2 regions of the Rhodococcus jostii RHA1 genome follow, and region 2 is predicted to be linked to the other one. Evidence: predicted binding sites of a transcription regulator. Region 2 holds the regulator's gene; the other holds the start of a gene.
What was found. Region 2 encodes HspR, which represses chaperone genes until heat shock. Its sites were predicted from a motif close to ANNTGAGTNNNNNNNACTCANNT; they were not measured.
Positions count from the first base shown of each region.

Region 1: the regulator HspR is predicted to act here: its motif matches at 3,410-3,432, upstream of dnaK (molecular chaperone DnaK).

Region 1 covers NC_008268.1:7,445,535-7,455,804, forward strand. Annotated here, with positions in the region: gene RHA1_RS33915 (hypothetical protein) at 1-112, opposite strand, end outside; gene RHA1_RS33920 (transglycosylase domain-containing protein) at 243-2,306, opposite strand; gene dnaK (molecular chaperone DnaK) at 3,500-5,347, shown strand; gene grpE (nucleotide exchange factor GrpE) at 5,344-6,015, shown strand; gene dnaJ (molecular chaperone DnaJ) at 6,099-7,268, shown strand; partial or broken gene RHA1_RS33940 (VOC family protein) at 7,386-7,774, shown strand; partial or broken gene RHA1_RS52175 (protein kinase domain-containing protein) at 7,849-10,270, opposite strand, start outside.
Region 2 covers NC_008268.1:5,916,492-5,926,761, reverse strand. Annotated here, with positions in the region: gene RHA1_RS26850 (zinc-dependent alcohol dehydrogenase) at 1-902, shown strand, start outside; gene RHA1_RS26845 (FAD-dependent oxidoreductase) at 902-2,380, shown strand; gene RHA1_RS26840 (type 1 glutamine amidotransferase domain-containing protein) at 2,450-3,013, shown strand; gene RHA1_RS26835 (sensor histidine kinase) at 3,030-4,214, opposite strand; gene RHA1_RS26830 (response regulator) at 4,216-4,842, opposite strand; gene RHA1_RS26825 (hypothetical protein) at 5,132-5,608, shown strand; gene RHA1_RS50630 (hypothetical protein) at 5,662-5,802, shown strand; gene RHA1_RS26820 (heat shock protein transcriptional repressor HspR) at 5,889-6,296, opposite strand; gene dnaJ (molecular chaperone DnaJ) at 6,296-7,480, opposite strand; gene grpE (nucleotide exchange factor GrpE) at 7,503-8,153, opposite strand; gene dnaK (molecular chaperone DnaK) at 8,150-9,994, opposite strand.

The sequences.
Region 1 (10,270 bases), 1.5 Mb from region 2:
CGATGCGCCGCCATTTCGGGGTGTGTTCCTCCCAGTGTCCCCACACGATGGTGCCTACGGCGGTGATCCCGCATGTCACCGCAATTTCGAACCAATAGGGCCAGCTGCTCATCGTTGACCTTCCCATGCCTCGCGGGGCCGCCCTGCCTGCCGATTCCGGCGCGACCAATCGTCAGCAGAACAGTCGCAGCAACCCGAGAGTTACTGTCCAGTCGAAGGCGTTCACCCCGCTCGTCGTCCGGTCAGCGGGCGTAGCGCGGGTCGATCGGAGGCAGGGTGGTGGGGCCGAAGTTGTTCGCGATCGGCATCATCGCCGTGAACCAGGTGCGGGCCGGCTCGGTGCCGCCGAAGAGGTTGCCGTCCCCGCACGAGCGCAGTGGGCTGGTACAGATCTGGCCGGGGGTCGGCGAGTCCCCGAACACGTAGACGCTGCCGGCCAGGTTGTTCGTGTACCCGATGAACGCCGACGACATGTGCGATTCGGTGGTCCCGGTCTTGCCGGACATCGGCAGCTTCCACCCGGCGGCCGCGGCAGCGGCCGACGCCGTGCCACCGGGCAGGTCGTCCTTGCTGAGCGCGTTGGACAGGGTGTCGGCCAGGCCGGGATCGATGACCTGCTCGCACGCCTGCTGGGTGAGCGGGACCGGTCGGCCCTGCCGGTCGACGATGGAGTCGATCGGGCTCGGCGGGCACCACTTGCCGTGTGAGGCCAGGGTCGCGGCGACATTCGACAGCTCGAGCGGATTGATCCACACCGGGCCGAGGGTGAACGACCCCAGATTCTGGTCCTTCTGCATGTCGGCCAGGCTTTGGTCCCCGTACCCGGACGTGCCCGGTTCGGTGTAGGACCGCATGCCGAGGCGTATCGCCATGTCCACCGTCGCATCGACCCCGGTGGCCTGGAGAAGTTTCACGAACGCGGTGTTCGGCGACTGGGCGAGGGCGTCGGTGAGCGACAGTGCCCGCGGATACGGGGCGGCGTTCTGCACGCAGTAGGCGCCGCCGGGGCACCCTGGGGCGCCGCCGTCGCCCATCCCGAAGGCATCGAACCGGCCCGGTACGTCGAGGATCGCGTTCAGACGCAGCCCCTTCTCCATGGCCGCTGCCGTGGTGAAGACCTTGAACACCGATCCGGCGCCGTGCCCGGACAGTGAATAGGGCAACTCCTGCACCGTCTCCGCGGCGGCTGCGTCCAGGCCGTAGTTGCGGCTGCCCGCCATCGCCAGGACCCTGTGTTGGTCCTGCCCGGGCTGTACGACGTTCATCACGCTCGCGATGTCCGGGAGTTTCGGGTCGGCGTAAGTGGACACCGCCGACTTCACCGATCCCTGCACGGCCGGATCGAGGGTGGTGCGGATCAGGTAGCCGCCCTTTTCGAGCTGCTCCCGGGACAACCCGGCGGTCTGGAGGTACTGCAACGCGTAGTCGCAGAAGAACCCGCGGTCGCCGGCGGCGATGCATCCCCGGGGCAGATTGTTCGGTTTCGGGAGCACCCCGAGCGGTGTTTCCTTCAAGGCGCGGATCTCGGCGGCCCGGTCCGGAACATTCACGACCAGGGTGTCCAGGACGACATTGCGGCGCTCGAACACCCCCTCCGGGTTGGTGTAGGGGTTCAGTGCGGAGCTGGACTGCACCATGCCCGCGAGCATCGCCGACTGCGCCAGATTCAGGTCCTTGGCGTCGATGCCGAAGTATGTGCGGGCGGCGTCCTGCACCCCGAAAGAACCGTTGCCGAACGGCACCAGGTTCAGATACCGGGTGAGAATTTCCTCTTTGGAAAGTTCCTGGTCGAGGGTCATCGCCATCCGGATTTCCCGGATCTTGCGGACCGGCGTGGTCTCGATCGCGGCACGGCGTTCGGCGTCGGTCTTGGCGACCACGTGCAGCAGGTAGTTCTTCACGTACTGCTGATTGATGGTCGAGGCACCCTGTTCGATCTGACCGCTGGTGGTGTTGGTGAAGAAGGCCCGCATCGTGCCTTGCCAGTCCACCCCTTGATGTTCGCCGAACCGCCTGTCCTCGATGGAGAGAATCGCCAGTTTCATCTCGTTGGAGATCTGGTCGCTGGGGACCTCGAATCGGCGCTGGTCGTACAGCCAGGCAATAGGCTTCCCGGTGATGTCCGTCATGGTCGTCACCGCCGGCACCACCCCGTCGGCCAGTTCGGCCGAGGAATTACCGACGCTGTCGGCGGCACGGTTGGATGCGTACCCGAGCCCGGCGGCGACCGGAAACATCACCCCGGCCAGCATTATCCCCGCGGCCACGGTGGCGCCGGTGAGCTTGAGAACAATCTTGGAATGCACTTCGGCACCTCATTCCGACGGTGCACCGGCAACGAATCTGCCAGTGCTGAAACGACTATCGGGTCACGCGGCACGTCCGGGAAGGGATGTGGCGCACAAGCCCGTGGCGGTCACGATAGGGGAGTGGCGTCAGATCTGATGGGACGGCAGCCGGTGCCTGCCTGTCACACCCGGAGCACACAGGGGCTGTTCCGCACGGGCATGGTGACACGGCCGAGGTCGGTGACGGTGCCCGCGCGCGGGCCGGCAGCGATACCGGCCAGTTGACGGCGCCGCGCTCCGGGGCGCGGCGCGGCGCGAGCGCGTCGGCTCCGATGTCAGCTGGGAGCGTCTCGTGCACGTCGCTCGTAGCGTTGGTGTGGCCGAACTGCACGGCCATGCGCTCGGCGGCGATCACCCCTAGCACGGTAAGCAGCGCCGTGCGCCGCCGCGAGGATTGCCGACCGCCACACACAGGGCTCAAGGTAACACCGATAGCGCGTTCCCCGACCTGTTCCGGGGAGAGACCATCAAATGCGCTGAACCGGTGGACGATCCGCCACCCGTCGACTGCCGCAAACGATGAAGGAGCCCCTTGGTAGAAGATGACGAACCGCTCGGAGGCCCGATCTGGAACCCGGTTGCGTCGATACGAGATGACGAATCATCAGATAGCCCCGAGGAGACGAACATGAGACCCACAATCCGAAGCCTGGTGATCCCCGTATCCGACCTCCGGCGCAACCGAGCGCAACGCTCCACGTCATGTCGCACCCGAGATGCGGATCTGCGTGCTTGCCGACGCCGACGGCAACCCGATCGGGCTGCGCGCCGATAGACGTCGGCGTGGCCGGTCCCGGCCAAGTGAATCGCGTGGGAGGGTGGGGTGAATCAACGCAGTCGTCCGGGCTGCGGGTAATCCGCGGCCCGGCGTTCGGGGTGGTCGCGGATCTACCGCCGGACCACTCGGACTGCTTGTGTTCCTTGCCATTCGACGGTGAGCGGGCTATCTCCTACCAAGCGCCTCGGCGACCGATCAAGACGAAATCCACCGGGCAAACACAGCAAGGTTGAGCGTTCCACGCTCAATCCTTCGCCTTGACCTCGGTTTGGACCGGAGGGAAAATTGAGTCGATAACACTCAAGTTCGGTGGGTGTGACGACGCAGATCGACCGAAGGATCACGCCCACCCGGTGTGCTGCTGGAGGCGGTCATGGCTCGCGCGGTGGGAATCGATTTGGGGACCACGAACTCGGTGGTGTGCGTGCTCGAGGGCGGCGACCCGGTGGTGGTCGCCAACTCGGAAGGTTCGCGCACGACACCGTCGGTGGTGGCGTTCGCGAAGAACGGTGAGGTGCTGGTCGGCCAGCCCGCCAAGAACCAGGCGGTGACGAACGTGGACCGGACGGTGCGATCGGTGAAACGGGAGATCGGCACCGACTGGCATGTGGCGATCGACGACAAGAAGTACAGCGCTCAGGAGATCAGCGCGCGCACGCTCATGAAGCTGAAGCGCGACGCCGAGGCGTACCTGGGTGAGGACATCACGGACGCCGTGATCACCGTCCCCGCGTACTTCGAGGACGCCCAGCGTCAGGCCACGAAGGAAGCCGGCCAGATCGCCGGTCTCAACGTCCTGCGCATCGTCAACGAGCCCACCGCGGCCGCACTGGCCTACGGCCTGGACAAGGGCGACAAGGAACAGACCATCCTGGTCTTCGACCTCGGTGGCGGCACGTTCGACGTCTCGCTGCTCGAAATCGGCGAGGGCGTCGTCGAGGTTCGCGCCACGTCCGGTGACAACCACCTCGGTGGTGACGACTGGGACGACCGGATCGTGAAGTGGCTGGCCGACAAGTTCAAGGCTCAGAACGGTATCGATCTGACCAAGGACAAGATGGCTCTGCAGCGTCTCCGCGAGGCTGCCGAGAAGGCCAAGATCGAACTGTCCTCGTCGCAGAGCACGTCGATCAACCTGCCCTACATCACCGTCGACGCGGACAAGAACCCGCTGTTCCTCGACGAGCAGTTGTCCCGCAGCGAGTTCGAGAAGATCACGTCCGATCTTCTCGACCGCACCCGGGCCCCGTTCCAATCGGTGATCAAGGACGCGAAGATCTCCGTCAAGGACATCGACCAAGTCGTGCTCGTCGGTGGCTCCACCCGTATGCCGGCCGTGACGAATCTGGTGCGCGAGCTGACCGGCGGGAAGGAACCGAACAAGGGTGTCAACCCGGACGAGGTCGTCGCCGTCGGCGCCGCCCTGCAGGCCGGTGTTCTCAAGGGCGAGGTCAAGGATGTGCTGCTCCTCGACGTCACCCCGCTGTCCCTCGGCATCGAGACCAAGGGTGGCGTGATGACCAAGCTCATCGAGCGCAACACCACCATCCCGACCAAGCGTTCCGAGACGTTCACCACCGCTGACGACAACCAGCCTTCGGTGCAGATCCAGGTGTTCCAGGGTGAGCGCGAAATCGCCTCGCACAACAAGCTGCTCGGCTCGTTCGAGCTGGCCGGGATTCCGCCGGCACCGCGGGGGGTGCCGCAGATCGAGGTCACCTTCGACATCGACGCCAACGGCATCGTGCACGTGACCGCCAAGGACAAGGGCACGGGCAAGGAGAACACGATCAAGATTCAGGAGGGTTCCGGTCTGTCGAAGGAAGAGATCGACCGGATGATCAAGGACGCCGAGGCTCACGCTGCCGAGGACGCCCAACGCAGGGAGGAAGCGGAGGTGCGCAACCAGGCCGAGTCGCTGGTGTACCAGACCGAGAAGTTCATCAAGGACAACGAGGACAAGGTGCCCGCCGACGTCAAGGAGAAGGTCGAGTCGTCGATCACGAATGCCCAGGAGAAGTTGAAGGGCAGCGACGTCACGGCCATCAAAGAGGCCATCGAGAAACTGACCACCGACTCGCAAGCTTTGGGCCAGGCGATCTACGACGCGCAGGCGAAGGACTCGGCCGCCACCGGCGGTGGGAACGGTTCCTCGGGAGGGGCCGAGGAGGTCTTCGACGCTGAGGTGGTGGACGAACCCGGACGGGAGGACAACCGATGAGCAGCAGCGAGCGCCGCGACGGCGACAAGCCGCCGCGGGAACCGATCTCGATCACCGACAAACGCCGCTTCGATCCGGATACCGGCCGGGTACGCGAGCACACTCCGAGCGAGCCCGTCACCCCGACACCACAACGGGAACCCCAGCCGACCACGTCCGACGCGGAGATGCACCCCGGTGACCGGGCCGATCGGGCGGCGCGCGAACACCCTGATCGAGTGGCGGAGTTGACCGCCGATCTGCAGCGGGTGCAGGCCGAGTACACCAACTACCGGCGCCGGATCGAACGCGACCGACACGCGGCAGTCGAGGCCGCGACGGCGTCGGTGGCGGCGAAGTTTCTCGGGATCCTCGACGACCTCGATCGAGCCCGCGAGCACGGCGACCTCGAAACCGAACCCCTGCGTGCGATCGCGGCCGGGCTCGATGCGATCCTGACCGGCCTGGGAGTGGCCGCATTCGGTGAAGAGGGTGACCGCTTCGATCCCACCTTGCACGAAGCGATCCAGCACGAAGGTGCCGGGGGCGATCCCGTCGTGGGCAGGGTGCTGCGACGCGGCTACACCTTCGGTGACCGCAAGGTGCTGCGGACCGCGACGGTGACCGTGGTCGAGGGGCCCGCGTCGCCGGGGAACGTCACGGGCACCGCACCGGTCGACGGCTCCTGAGACACCGCACACCAGTCTGACGACGCCGATCTCGGAACGCATTGCGCTCTCGTCGCGGCCTGGAGAAGGAAGGAGGATGCCAAGTGTCGCAGCAGGAATGGCTCGACCGCGACTTCTACGCCGTCCTGGGTGTCCCTTCGACGGCGTCGGCCGAGGAGATCAAGAAGGCGTACCGCACATTGGCTCGGGAGCTGCATCCGGACGCAAACCCGCACAACACCGAGGTGGAGGAGCGGTTCAAGAAGGTCAGTGAGGCGTACGCGGTGCTCTCGGACCCCGCCAAACGCAAGGATTACGACCGCGTGCGCCGGCTGCTCCGATCAGGGGGGTTCCCCGGGACGGGTTTTCCTCCTGGCACCGGCTCGGGCGGCTTCGACTTCGGGGACCTGTTCGGGAGCGGTTCGCCCTTCACCATAGGCGATCCTCTGGGTGGGGTCGGCGATGTGCTCGGAGACCTGTTCCGGCGCGCAGGAACCCGAACTGCATCGGCCCGGCCGAAGCGAGGCAGTGACGTCGAGACCGAGACCAGACTGTCGTTCCGGGAGGCGGTTGCCGGGATGGTGTTGCCGCTGTTGATGACCGGGCCGATGGTGTGCACCAGCTGTCACGGCTCCGGCACACGGCCGGGAACCCGGCAACGAACGTGCCCACACTGCCGCGGCGTCGGGGTGCGCAACCGGAATCTGGGCGGCTTCGGGTTCAGCGAACCCTGCGAGGATTGCCGGGGCACGGGATCGATCGTCGACACCCCCTGCCCGGATTGTCAGGGCGCCGGGATCGGGGACCGCACCCGCACTATCTCCGTCCGTGTTCCGCCCGGGGTGAGCGACGGGCAGCGCATCCGGTTACCGGCGCAGGGCGAACCTGGTCTCGGTGGGGCGCCGTCGGGGGACCTGTATGTCACCGTGCGCGTCGAACCGGATCCGGTGTTCGCCCGCAGCGGCGATGATCTCACCGTCACCGTTCCCGTGTCGTTCGCCGAATTGGCCTTGGGGACCGTGCTGTCCGTCCCAAACTTCGATGGTCGGGTCAGTCTGAAGATCCCGCCGGGAACCCAGTCGGGGAGAACGTTCCGGCTGCGCGGACGCGGGGTGCCCCGCCGCGGCGACGCGGTCGGCGATCTGCTGGTCACCGTAGAGGTCGCGGTCCCGTCCGATCTCGGCCACGAAGCCGCTGAGGCGCTGCGGGCGTACGCTCGGGCAGAGGAAATGGGCGGATTCGACCCCCGCTCCGGTTGGGCGGACAGCCGATGATGTCGGGAACGATGTCAGCACCGAGGGACCGCCTCGTCATTTCCGCCGTCGAGATCGACACCCGCATTTTGTACCTGCTTCCCACCCTCGCCACCCAACCGTGAAAAGGAGTGTCCGATGACCCCACCGGACGAATGCGCCGGCGTCCGTTACCTCGTCGATGACGTGTCCGCAGCCACGACTTCTATACCAGCCACCTCGGCTTCACCTTGCATACCAATCTCGCCCCTGCGTTCGCCGACGTGATCCGTGACCCCTTGCGATTGTTGTTGTCCGGCCCGGCCAGTTCGGGTGCTCGCGCCACCACGTCGGACATCACCGGCCCGGGCGGCAACCGTATCCACCTCATCGTCAGCGACCTCGACGCCGAGATCACCCGACTGCGTGACGCCGGTGTCGCCTTTCGCAGCGATGTGGTCAGCGGCCCGGGTGGTCGCCAGATTCTGCTCGCGGACCCCGTCGGCAATCTGATCGATCTGTTCCAGTCCTCCGCACCGGCCAGGTGACCTCGGATCAACCTCACCACCGTACCCGGTTCCGCCGTGCGGGCTTCCGCATGACGTCACCACCCGACGTGATCTCAGGAAGGCTTGTTCTGCGATTCCACGATCCACGCCGCGATCTGAGCGCGTGAGGTGAATCCCAGCTTGGTCAGAAGGTGCTCGACGTGGCCCTGCGCGGTGCGGGGTGAGATCGTCAGGCGGGCGGCGATCTCCTTGTTGGTCAGCCCCTCGGCGACCAGTTCGGCGACCTGGCGTTCGCGTTTGGTCGGATCGGCGGCGGACGTCGGCGTGGGCGGGAGTTGCTCGCCCAGCGCGTAGGCGACGGCTCCGCTGAAACCGAGCGCAGCGCCCTCCCGGTGGGCGGCGGCGTAGGCCTGATCACTCAGGGCCCGCCGAGTCTGACGTTCGCACTCCTGTTGGTACTCGAGCAGACCGGGGAAGACCACCACCGGGCTCCCCACCGACCAGGCGAGTTCCTCCGCGGCCCCCATCAACACGGCCGCGAGCCGGGAGTTGTGCTCCTCGGCGGCAATCCATGCCAGTGCCTGTAGGCAGAGGCTGGCGTTCAGGCGACCGTTGACCCCGCGATTGAGTTGCAGCGACTGCTCGAGTAACCGAATCGCTCGCGCGCGATCACCGTGCCGCCACACCGCGACAGCAAGTGCCCAAAGGGTGTACGACCGATACACCACTTCCCCCCGTGGCTCGGTGATCGCCAGGACCCGCTCGTGGCAGTCGATGGCCCGCTCAGCCTCGCCGAGCATGTCGTGCGTCAATTCGAGGCCGAGGAGAGCGACGACCTGGCAGAGAAGGTCGCCGCGTGCGGCATACACCTGAACGGCCTCGTCGAGATGCGCCCGTGCGTCGGGTAGCTGACCCCCGAACAGTGCCAGGAATCCCTCGGCCAGGTCGAGGTGTGCGCGCGAAATCGGGTCGGTCCGCTGGTCGGCGAGCAGACGACCCTGCCGTACCAGGGCGGTCGGCACCTGAAGGTCGCCCTGTAGTCCGGCCAGGATGCTGTCGGCGTAGAACGCTTTTGCCCGCTCGACAGTAAGGGGGCCCGTCAGGTGGGTGAGGAGGCGGTCGAACCAGTGCCGTCCCTCGCTGAGCAAACCCCGGGAAAGCCAGAACGGGAAGAGGGCGGCGGTGATCCGAAGCCCGGTGTGGGGATTGTCGGACGAACAGAACTCCAGCGCCTCCCGCAGATTCGGCTGCCCCCTGCCGAGCCCGGTGATCCACTCGAGTTGCCGGGAACTGATCCAGTCGGCTTCCGCCTCGAGTGCCAACCGCTCGTAGTATTCCCGGTGTCGGCGACGAAGGTCGGGATACTCGCCGGCCTCCTGCGCCTTTTCCCGGCCGTAGTCCCGCAAGATCTCGAGCATGCGGAAGCGGACTGTCGCGCCGACAGCTTCCCGGGTCAGGATCGACTTGTCGACCAGGAACGTCACCGTGTCGAGGAGTTCGTCCGCTGCGGGATCCGCGTCGCAGACTTCTTCTGCGGCATCGAGTTCGAAGCCCCCGGCGAACACCGACAGCTGTGCCCACACCTTTTGTTCCATGGGCGTGCACAGGTCGTAGCTCCAGTCGATGCACATCCGTAGTGTCTGTTGCCGCGACGGTGCGCTCCGGTTGCCGCGGGTGAGCAATGCATAGCGGTCCGTCAGCCGCGCCAGGATCTGCTCGGGCGACATCGCGCGTAGTCGTGCTGCCGCCTACTCGATCGGCAGCGGCAACCCGTCCAGTCGCCGGCAGATGCGGGCAACGGTGACCGTGTTGTCGTCGGTGAGCACGAATCCGGGGGCGGCCACGGATCGCGACTGGTCACGAAGTTCGGCCAACTCCACCAGGAACACTCCGTCGGGGAAATCCCGTTGCGCCGTGGTCGCGACCCGCACCGCCAGTCGAGTCTTGCCGACTCCGCCGATCCCGGTCAACGTGCCCAGCCGTGAGGTCGACAACAAGTTCTTCGCCTCGGCCAGCTCCGTGCGGCGGCCGACGAAACTGGTCAACTCCAGGGGAAGGCCGCCGGTCCGGACCGAATCCGATGTTGGTGCCGGCCAGCGTCCACCCGGCTCGCGTTCCGGCGAGGAAGAATCCGCGGGGGCCGAGCGCGTGCTCTCCTGTACTACGCCCGGATCGGGGGTCAATGCCATCTCGTCGACCGGGAACCCATGACGACGCTGAGATGCCTGCAGTAGTTCGCCCAGTTCCGCGGCGGAGGGGCGGCGTCCCGGGTCGCCGGACATTGCATGTTCGATGATGGCGCTGACGTCCTCGAGGACGCCGTGCTCCCGGGGATCCGGCACGGGCGCGGAGCTGATCCGGAGGAACTGGGCCACCAACTGCTCGCCGCTGCGACGTTCGAAGGCGGCGTGCCCAGTGATCGCCGCGAACAACGTCGCCCCCAGTGCGTAGACGTCCGCGGCCGCACTCGCCGACTCCCCGGCCAGAATCTCGGGGGCGGTGAACGCCGGCGACCCCGTCACCACGGCGGTCGTG
Region 2 (10,270 bases):
ACATGTGCGACCGAAAGCTGTTCACGCAGTGCGAGATCACCCAGAACCGGGACGAGGGTACGGGTGCGGCGCTGTTCGGGTATTCGAAACTGTACGGGAGCGTTCGCGGCGGCCAGGCCGAGTATCTTCGGGTGCCGCACGTGAAGAACACCCACATCACGGTTCCCGACGGCCCACCGGATTCGCGCTTCGTGTACCTGTCCGACGTGCTGCCGACGGCGTGGCAGGCCGTCGAGTACGCGGACATACCCGACGGCGGTTCCGTCGTCGTTCTCGGGCTCGGGCCGATCGGTGACATGGCGGCACGCATCGCTGCGCACAACGGTTTTCGTGTCATCGGCGTGGATCTCGTGCCCGAGCGTCTCGCCCGCCCGCAGGCACGACACATCGAGACGGTCGACCTGACCGACGCCGAGGGCGAACTCGGCGACGTGATCCGGGAGATGACCGGCGGCCGCGGCCCCGATTCCGTCATCGACGCCGTCGGCATGGAAGCGCACGGCTCCCCCGGCGCGAAACTCCTGCAACAGGTCACGTCGTACCTGCCCGACGCCCTCGCGGGCCCGCTGATGTCGACGGTGGGAATCGACCGGCTGCACGCCCTGTACTCGGCCATCGACATCGTGCGGCGCGGCGGCACCCTCTCGCTCATCGGGGTGTACGGCGGAATGGCCGACCCGATACCGATGCTCACCCTGTTCGACAAGCAGATTCAGGTGCGGATGGGCCAGGCCAACGTGAAGCGGTGGGTCCCGGACATTCTGCCGTTGCTCACCGACGCCGACCCCCTGGGCGTCGACACGTTCGCCACTCACGAACTGCCACTGGACCACGCGCCGCACGCGTACGAGATCTTCCAGAAGAAGGAAGACGGCGCTGTGAAGATTCTCCTGAAGCCGTAATGCCTTCTCTGTGGCTCGATCACGTCGCCGGGCACCGCGGTGCGGTCACCGGGCGGTCATGGGACGAACGTGGACGGTACGACACCGTGGTGGTGGGCGCGGGGGTGACCGGACTGATCCTCGGGTTGCTGCTCGCCCGTGCGGGACAACACGTCGCCGTCGTGGAAGCGCGGACCATCGGCGCCGTCACGACGGGGAACACCACGGGCAAGGTCAGTGTGCTGCAAGGTACCCGGCTCGCCGAGATCGGCCGACGTCACGCAGTGCACATCCTGCGGTCGTACGTCGAGGGAAATCTGGAGGGCCAGCAGTGGCTGCTCCGGTACTGCCACGACCGCGGGATTCCCGTCGGCACGGCACCGGATTTCACGTTCGCGCAGACCGAGTCCGGCGTCGACGCGGTGCGCGCTCAATACACGGCCGCCCGATCGGCGGGCCTGCCCGTCCGCCTGGTGCCGGAACTCGACATCCCGGTGCCCCACGTCGACGCCGTCACAATCGACGACCAGGCGTTCCTGGACCCGATGCCCGTTCTCCATGCGGTGGCCCGCGACCTGATCACGCACGGCGGCGACGTGTTCGAGCACCGTCGCGTGACATCGGTCCGGACGCTGGTGCGATTCCACGTCCTGGCGACGCCGGACGGCGACATCGAAGCCCGCCGCGTGGTTCTCGCGACGGGAACGCCGATCCTCGACCGCGGAGGATTCTTCGCGCGGCTGACGGCGGAGCGATCCTATGCGGCGGCGTTCCGGGTGCCGGGCGGTGCCCCCGGCGGCATGTACCTGACCGCCGATCAGCCCACACGGTCGCTGCGCCCGGCCGACGACGGCCGTGTTCTGGTCGTCGGCGGCAACGGTCACGACGTCGGGCGAAGCACGTCGCCACAGGCCGCGGTCGACGATCTGCTGGCCTGGACCGGCCGTCACTTTCCCGGGGCGACGCCGACCCACCGCTGGTCGGCGCAGGATTACTCCTCGCTGAACGCGCTTCCCTACGTCGGCCCACTGGTTCCCGGCAGAGACGGCATTCTCGTCGCGACGGGGTACGGAAAGTGGGGACTCTCGAACGGCGTCGCCGCCGCTCTTGCGCTCGCCGGACGCATTCTCGGTGGCCACATGCGGTGGGCGGAGGCCTTCCAGAGCTATTCGCCGACGCAGCTTTTCGACCTTCCCGCGGCGGTGAAGGCGAACGGCGAGGTGGCGAGGGAGATGGCTGCGGGCTGGGGCGACGCACTCGTGGGGAGACAACGCGGGAAGGGCCGGGCTCGCATCGTGCGAGAGGGACTGCTGCCCGTCGGCGAGTACACCTCGAACGGTCACACCGAGCGGGTCTGCGCCGTCTGCCCGCACCTCGGTGGTGTGCTCCGCTGGAACGATGCGGAGGCGTCGTGGGACTGCCCGCTGCACGGGTCCCGATTCACTGCCGGCGGAACACTTCTCGAGGGCCCCGCAACCACCGATCTCCGACGGCTCTGATCCCCACCCGATTGGCCGCGGGCCACCTGGGTACCCGTCGCTTGTACCCACGAAAGGAAGGAAGTGCCCATGACATCGGCAGAGACACTTCGCGGCCGGAAGGTCGCGATCCTGGCCACCGACGGCGTCGAGGAAGTCGAACTCGTCGAACCCCGGAAGGCCGTGGAGGACGCCGGCGCGGAGGTCCGGCTGATCTCGTTGTCCCCCGGCAAGATCCAGGCCATGAACTCGGATGTGAACGCGGCAGGCACCTATGCCGTCGACGCCGCCGTCGGCGACGTGTCGGTCGCCGACTTCGACGCATTGATCCTGCCGGGCGGTACCACGAACCCCGACCACCTCCGGATGGACGCGTCCGCCGTCGCCTTCGTCCGCGACTTCGTCGATTCGGGCAAACCAGTGGGCGTGATCTGCCACGGACCGTGGACGTTGGTCGAGGCCGACGTCGTCCGCGGCCGCACTCTCACGTCGTATCCCAGCGTGCGCACCGACATCCGCAACGCGGGCGGAACCGTGGTCGACGAGGAAGTGGTGGTCGACAACGGGTTGGTGTCGAGCCGCAACCCCGACGACCTACCCGCGTTCTGCGCGAAGATCGTCGAGGAATTCGCCGAGGGCCGCCACCCACAGTGACCTCGTCGGGCCTGGATCAGCCGGAGTCCGGGACCGTCACCACCACTCGGGTGCCCGATCCGGGTGAGGACGTGACGTCGAAGGTGCCGCCGAGGCTTTCGACCCGCACGATGTGCGAGGCCAGTCCGATGTGCCCCTGCGCCACCCGTTCCGGGACGACGGCCGGGTCGAATCCGGCGCCGTCGTCGGCGACCGTCAGCGTGGTCCGCCCGCCGGCGCGGGTGAGTGCGAGTTCGATCGTGGTGGCGCGGGCGTGCTTCGACACGTTGGTGAGCAGTTCCCGCGCCACCCGGTAGAGCAGCTCCTGGCAGTCGGGGTGACCGACGTCGTCGACGCTCACCGTCATCTCGAACCCCCGCCGGGCGTAGAGATCCGCGAGCTCGCGCAGCGCCGCGGTGAGGCCCAGCTGCGCGAGGACCTGCGGATGCAGTGTGGTGACGGTGGACCGCAGCTGCGCCGCGGTCTCGCGGAGGGCGGACTCGGCGGCGACGAGCATGTCGTCCGGGTTCCGCTCCAGGGCCTCCTCCACATCCAGCCGGGCGGCCAGCACATTCTGCAGGGGCCCGTCGTGGAGGTCCTCGGCCAGTTGCCGTCGCTCGCGTTCCTCGGCACCCATCGATTCGGCGATCAACTGCCTGCGCACATCCATCAGCGAGATCACCGTCGCAGAGCGCCGGACCAGCACGTACGACAACGCCGTCGTCGCGGCCGCGAGCCACAACAGGAAACCGAAGTAGAGGTACACCTCGTCGGGGAAGCCGACTGCGTCGTCGCGCTTGGAGTAGACGATCCACACCACCTGGTACCCGACGGCGGTGCAGACGCCGACGATCGCCGTCAGACGCGGCCGGTACTGAAACGCCACCGAGATCGGCAACAGGAAGAACACCGGGAGCAGCACCGACGTCGCGCCGCCGGAGACGACGCACAACGCCACCACCGCGGTGACGTCCGCGGCCGTGGACACCCAGCCCGCCCACGGTCCGACGTCCCGCACCAGGACGAAGATCAGCCAGCCGAGAGCGACCGCCGCATACCCGATCAGCAGCCCCGCGAAGACGTCGGGTTGCCAGTGCGTCACGCGGATCACCGGTCCGAGCAGCGCCATCAGACCGATCAGCGGTAACCGGAGTATGGCGGTCACCCGGACCGCCTCGGTGCTGTAACGACGAACTACGCGACTCTGGGACGGATGCGGCACGTCACTCCAGCAAGCCGCGTCGCATCGCCTCGGCCACCGCGGCGGCGCGGTCGCTGACCCCGAGCTTCTCGTAGAGGCGCTGGACATGGGTCTTGACCGTCGACGGCGCCAGGTACAGCTCACCGGCGATCGTGGGAATGCTCTGCCCGCGCGCAATGAGCGCCAGCACTTCCTTCTCCCGACCGCTCAGCGCCGGCCCGACCGGTTCACTGCGACGACGCACCTCGCCTGCCAGTCCGACCGCGAGGGAGGCGGGGAGGACGTCGCGGCCCTGTGCGCAGTCCAGGACGGCTTTCACGATCTCCGCCCGGGTCGACTCCTTCGGCAGGAATCCCGCCGCCCCCTCCTGCAACGCGTGGTACACGATCGCGGATTCGTCGTGCGCAGACAGCAGCAGCACGCGCGTGGCGAGTTCGGCTCGTCGCACGGCCGCCGCCACCTGGGAACCGTCGAGCTCCGGCATCCGATAGTCGAGCAGTGCGACGTCGGGGGCGAGTTCGCGGATCAGGGCGAGCGCCGCCGCACCGTCGTCCGCCTCACCGACCACTTCGATGTCGCCACTCGCGAGGAGCGCACGGACGACACCGTCCCGAAAGATCGGGTGGTCGTCGCCCACCACGACCCGCACGGCGCTCACGGCGTGGTCCGATGCGAAGCGACTCCAGCGAAGTCCATTGCTCACTTTCTCACGAGAGCAGGCCCGCGCGGAGCACTTCGCGGGCCCGCTGTCCCCCGATCGGTGGACACCGGATTCATCCCGCCCTCCGTCCTGTCGGTGGACAGACGACGGCGCGCATTCACGACATAGTTGACACACACCGGAAACGGGGAGATCGGAAACCGAAAACCCCACGGCCCCAGACGTTCCACCCCAAAGCGTCAGACCCCCGAAGTTCCAGAACCCAGGAGAAGCCATCATGCGCACCACCGCCCGTCGCCGCGTCGCACTCTTCATCGCACTGCCCGCCACCGCAGTGGCCGTCACCGGATTCGCCATCGCCGCCGCCGGGGTTGCCACGGCGGGCACGATGCCGACATCGGGACCGACGATCGCGATGACGATCAGCAACGACACCGACCTGCCGATGGTCCTCGCGGGTTCGTCGAACCCCTACGGGCAGTGGATTCAGGCGCCGTCGGACTACCTCGCCCCGCACAGCAGCCAGATCGTGAAGGCATTCTCCACCGACCCGAACGGCGTCGAGGTGGATGCCACGTACTCGCTCCCCGGCGGTGCCCAGGCCGTGTTCCGCGCCGACAACTACAGCAACACGACCGACGTGGACGGAACCCGCGTCGACGCCAACTACGGCCACGCCTACGGCATCAGCAGCTGGATCGACTCGGGCTACCCGAACATGAACGCCGGCTACCACCTGTACGGACACCCCTGACAGCCGATCCCGACCATCCACCGAACACTCGACGAAAGCCGCAGAACATGATCATGCACGTCACCGAGACCCCCACCCCCACCGTCTCCCGCACGATGTGGACCACCGAGGAGATCAAGGCACGTCTCGAGGAGATGAACATTCCGCGATCACGCACCCGTCGCGGGCCCCGCTGGGGCAACCGCGACCGATAAGCCGGGGGTTGGGGCCCGATGTCGCACTGGTTCACTCCGACAGGACCAGTGCGACATCGGTTCGGTTCACCCGAGAGATCGCCGGGTCAGCGCTGGTGCCGCGGCTTCCACACGACGAGCGCGTTGCTCCGTGGGATCGGAACGAGGTCGCGCCGGTACCCGGCGTGAATCTTCGCGATCTCCTCGGCCAGCTCGCGAACCCGGTGCTGCAGAGCCTCCACCTGGTTGGTGAGCTCGATGATCCGCTTGATCCCGGCGAGGTTGACACCCTCGTCCTGCGAGAGGCGTTGCACCTCGCGGAGCAACGCCACATCCCGCGGCGAGTACCGTCGGCCGCCACCGGACGTGCGGTGCGGGGTGACGAGACCGAGCCGGTCGTAGTTGCGCAACGTCTGCGCATGCATGCCGGCGAGTTCCGCGGCCACCGAGATCACGAAGATCTGGGCGTCCGGATCAACGGCGCTCTCGCGTGGATCCTGAGTCGTATCGCTCATCAAGCACCCGCCCACCCGGCCCTCGGATCGAATCCGCTGGCCTTCTCTGCTTCCAGATAGGTCTTCAATGCTTCGGTGGCCGGGTCGTCGAGCTTCTGCGGAACGGCGACCTTGACCGTGACCAGTAGGTCACCGGCGCCACCGGCACGCTTGGGGACGCCTCGCCCGCGAACCCGCAGAACCCGGCCGTCGGCGGTGCCCGCAGGAATCTTCACACCGACACGCCCCTCCAAGGTGGGGACGGAGACGGTGGTTCCGAGCACGAGCTCACCGTAACTGACGGGAACGACGAGCGTGAGGTCGTCGCCGTTGCGGCCGAACACCTTGTCGGGACGCACCCGGACCGTGACGAACAGGTCGCCGGACGGTGCGCCGCGCAGGCCGGCCTCACCCTGGCCTGCCAGCCGGATCTTCTGTCCGTCACTGACACCCGCGGGGACGCGGACGGTGATGGTGCGAGTCCGGTTGGTGACGCCGTTGCCGTGGCACACCTCGCACGGCGAGTCGATGATGGAGCCGGTACCGCGGCAGTCGTCGCACGGCTCACTGAACCCGAACGCGCCCTGGTTGCGGCTGACGATTCCGGTCCCGTTGCAACGCGGGCAGACTCGCGGGCTGGTTCCCGGCTTGGCACCGCTGCCGTGGCAGGTGGTGCACGGCGACGGGCTGGTCAGACGCAGCGGAACCGTGACGCCGAGCGTGGCTTCGCGGAATTCGAGGGTGGTCTCCGTCTCGACGTCGCTGCCACGACGGGGACGGTTGGTCGTGCGGGTCGCGCCGCCGCCACCGGCGCCGCGATTGAACAGGCCACCGAAGATGTCGCCGAAGCCGCCGTCACCGGCCGCCGCGCCGCCGCCACCGAACAGGTCGTTGATGTCGAATCCGCCCTGGCCGAAACCACCGGCTCCGGGGTTGAATCCGCCGCCGCCCTGCCCGAAACCGCCGCTCGCGAACAGTCGCCGGGCCTCGTCGTATTCCTTGCGCTTGGCAGGGTCCGAGAGCACGGCGTGTGCTTCGCTGACGGACTTGAAACGCTCCTCGGCCTTCGTGTCGCCGGGGTTCGCGTCGGGATGAAGGTCGCGGGCGAGTTTGCGGTACGCCTTCTTGATCTCGTCCGCGGATGCGTGGGACGAGACGCCCAGCTCCTTGTAGAAGTCCTTTTCGATCCACTCCCGTTGGCTCACTGGGCGTCTCCTCCTCTCGCTCTTACTCTTGTTCCGACTCGGCGGGCTTCGCCGCCTCGTCGGAGGTGTTCGCGCCGGCATCGCCTGCGCGATCGATCACAGCTACCATCGCATGCCGCAGGACGCGATCACCGAATTTGTAGCCCTTTCGCATCACCGTGCCGAGAACGGGGTCGTGACCCTCGCCCTCGTGCTGCACTGCCTCGTGCAGCGCCGGATCGAATGCGTCGCCCTCGGCGCCGAACTCGCTCAGGCCGAGCGACGTGAGAGTGCCGGTGAGCTTGTCTGCCACACCCTTCAGCGGCCCCGAGTCGAGGTCGCCGTGGCTGCGTGCACGGTCGAGGTCGTCCAGCACCGCGATGAGCTCACCGACGACGGACGCCTTGGCGTTCGCGATGTCGGCCTGCTTGTCGCGCTGGACGCGGCGGCGGTAGTTGGCGTACTCCGCCTGCAGTCGTTGCAGGTCGGCGGTGCGCTCCGCCAACTCGTCCGTCTCCGGAGCTGCCGTCTCCGGCAGGGCCCCTTCGTCCACCGAGCCGGGCTGCGGGGCGGCAGCGGTGCCCGCGAGGGGCTCCACTACCGGCTCCGCGTCCCGTGTCCGACCGGTCTCGGGGTCGATCTTCCGCTTGTCCACGAAAGTGACCGGTTCCTGCTCGGTGTTGTCGGACGTCACTTCTTCTCCGAGTCGGACGGCTCGTCCACGACCTCGGCGTCGACGACGTCGTCGGCACCATTCGCGCCGGAGCCGTCGGTGTTGGCGGCTTCCTCAGCGGCACTGGCCTCGTAGATCGCCTGGCCGAGGGCCTGCGACTCGGTGGCCAGCTTCTCGACCGCGGTCTTGACGGCCGCGATGTCGGTGCCTGCGAGAGCGTCGTTGGCTTCCTTGATGGCAGCCTCGACCTTCTCCTTGACGTCGGCGGGCACCTTGTCCTCGTTGTCCTTGATGAACTTCTCGGTCTGGTGCACCAGCGACTCGGCCTGGTTGCGCACCTCGGCCTCTTCGCGGCGGGCCTTGTCTTCCTCGGCGTGAGCCTCGGCGTCCTTGACCATCCGCTCGATCTCTTCCTTGGACAGACCGGAGCCGTCCTGGATCTTGATCGTGTTCTCCTTGCCCGTGCCCTTGTCCTTGGCGGTCACGTGCACGATGCCGTTGGCATCGATGTCGAAGGTGACCTCGATCTGCGGCACGCCACGCGGGGCGGGCGGCAGGTCGGCCAGCTCGAACGAGCCGAGCAGCTTGTTGTGCGAGGCGATTTCGCGCTCACCCTGGAACACCTGGATCTGCACCGAAGGCTGGTTGTCGTCAGCGGTGGTGAAGGTCTCGGAACGCTTGGTCGGGATGGTGGTGTTGCGCTCGATGAGCTTGGTCATCACGCCACCCTTGGTCTCGATGCCGAGGGACAGCGGGGTGACGTCGAGGAGCAGCACGTCCTTGACCTCGCCCTTGAGGACACCGGCCTGCAGGGCGGCGCCGACGGCGACGACCTCGTCCGGGTTGACACCCTTGTTGGGCTCACGGCCACCGGTCAGCTCGCGCACCAGATCGGAGACTGCGGGCATACGGGTGGAACCACCGACGAGCACGACGTGGTCGATGTCCTTGACGGCGATGCCGCTGTCCTTGATCACGGCCTGGAACGGCGCGCGGGTGCGGTCGAGGAGATCGGACGTGATCTTCTGGAACTCGCTGCGGGACAACTGCTCGTCGAGGAACAGCGGGTTCTTGTCCGCGTCGACGGTGATGTAGGGCAGGTTGATCGACGTGCTCTGCGACGAGGACAGTTCGATCTTGGCCTTCTCGGCAGCCTCGCGGAGACGCTGCAGTGCCATCTTGTCCTTGGTCAGATCGATGCCGTTCTGAGCCTTGAACTTGTCGACGAGCCACGTGACGATGCGCTCGTCCCAGTCGTCACCACCGAGGTGGTTGTCACCGGACGTGGCGCGAACCTCGACGACGCCGTCGCCGATTTCGAGCAGCGAGACGTCGAAGGTGCCGCCACCGAGGTCGAAGACCAGGATGGTCTGTTCCTTGTCGCCCTTGTCCAGGCCGTAGGCCAGTGCGGCCGCGGTGGGCTCGTTGACGATGCGCAGGACGTTGAGACCGGCGATCTGGCCGGCTTCCTTCGTGGCCTGACGCTGGGCGTCCTCGAAGTACGCGGGGACGGTGATCACGGCGTCCGTGATGTCCTCACCCAGGTACGCCTCGGCGTCGCGCTTCAGCTTCATGAGCGTGCGCGCGCTGATCTCCTGGGGCGTGTACTTCTTGCCGTCGATCTCCACGTTCCAGTCGGTACCGATGTGGCGCTTGACGGAGCGGATGGTGCGATCGACGTTGGTGACGGCCTGGTTCTTGGCGGGCTGGCCGACCAGCACCTCACCGTTCTTGGCGAAGGCGACGATCGACGGGGTGGTGCGTGAACCTTCGGCGTTGGCGACCACTACGGGCTCGCCGCCTTCCAGCACAGACACGACCGAGTTCGTTGTACCGAGGTCGATACCGACGGCACGAGCCATAGTGTTCCTCACTTTCGTTTTGCAGTCCTGTGGGCAGGTTTTTCATTACTGAACTGCGATGTTGGCGCTTAGTGAGCGCCCTCCGCTCAAGTTTGCACTCCGACACCGTCGGGAGTCAATTCGAACTTGAGTCTTGCACGCTCATGTTGTCGTAAGGCTCAACGGAGGGGTGCGGAGATTTGTTCCCGGATGCCCACATCTTTTTTCGGCGCCTTGTTTCGAGGCCTTCCCGTAGCGAGGCCGCCGACGCGGACCCGCGCGTCGGCACGCCACGCT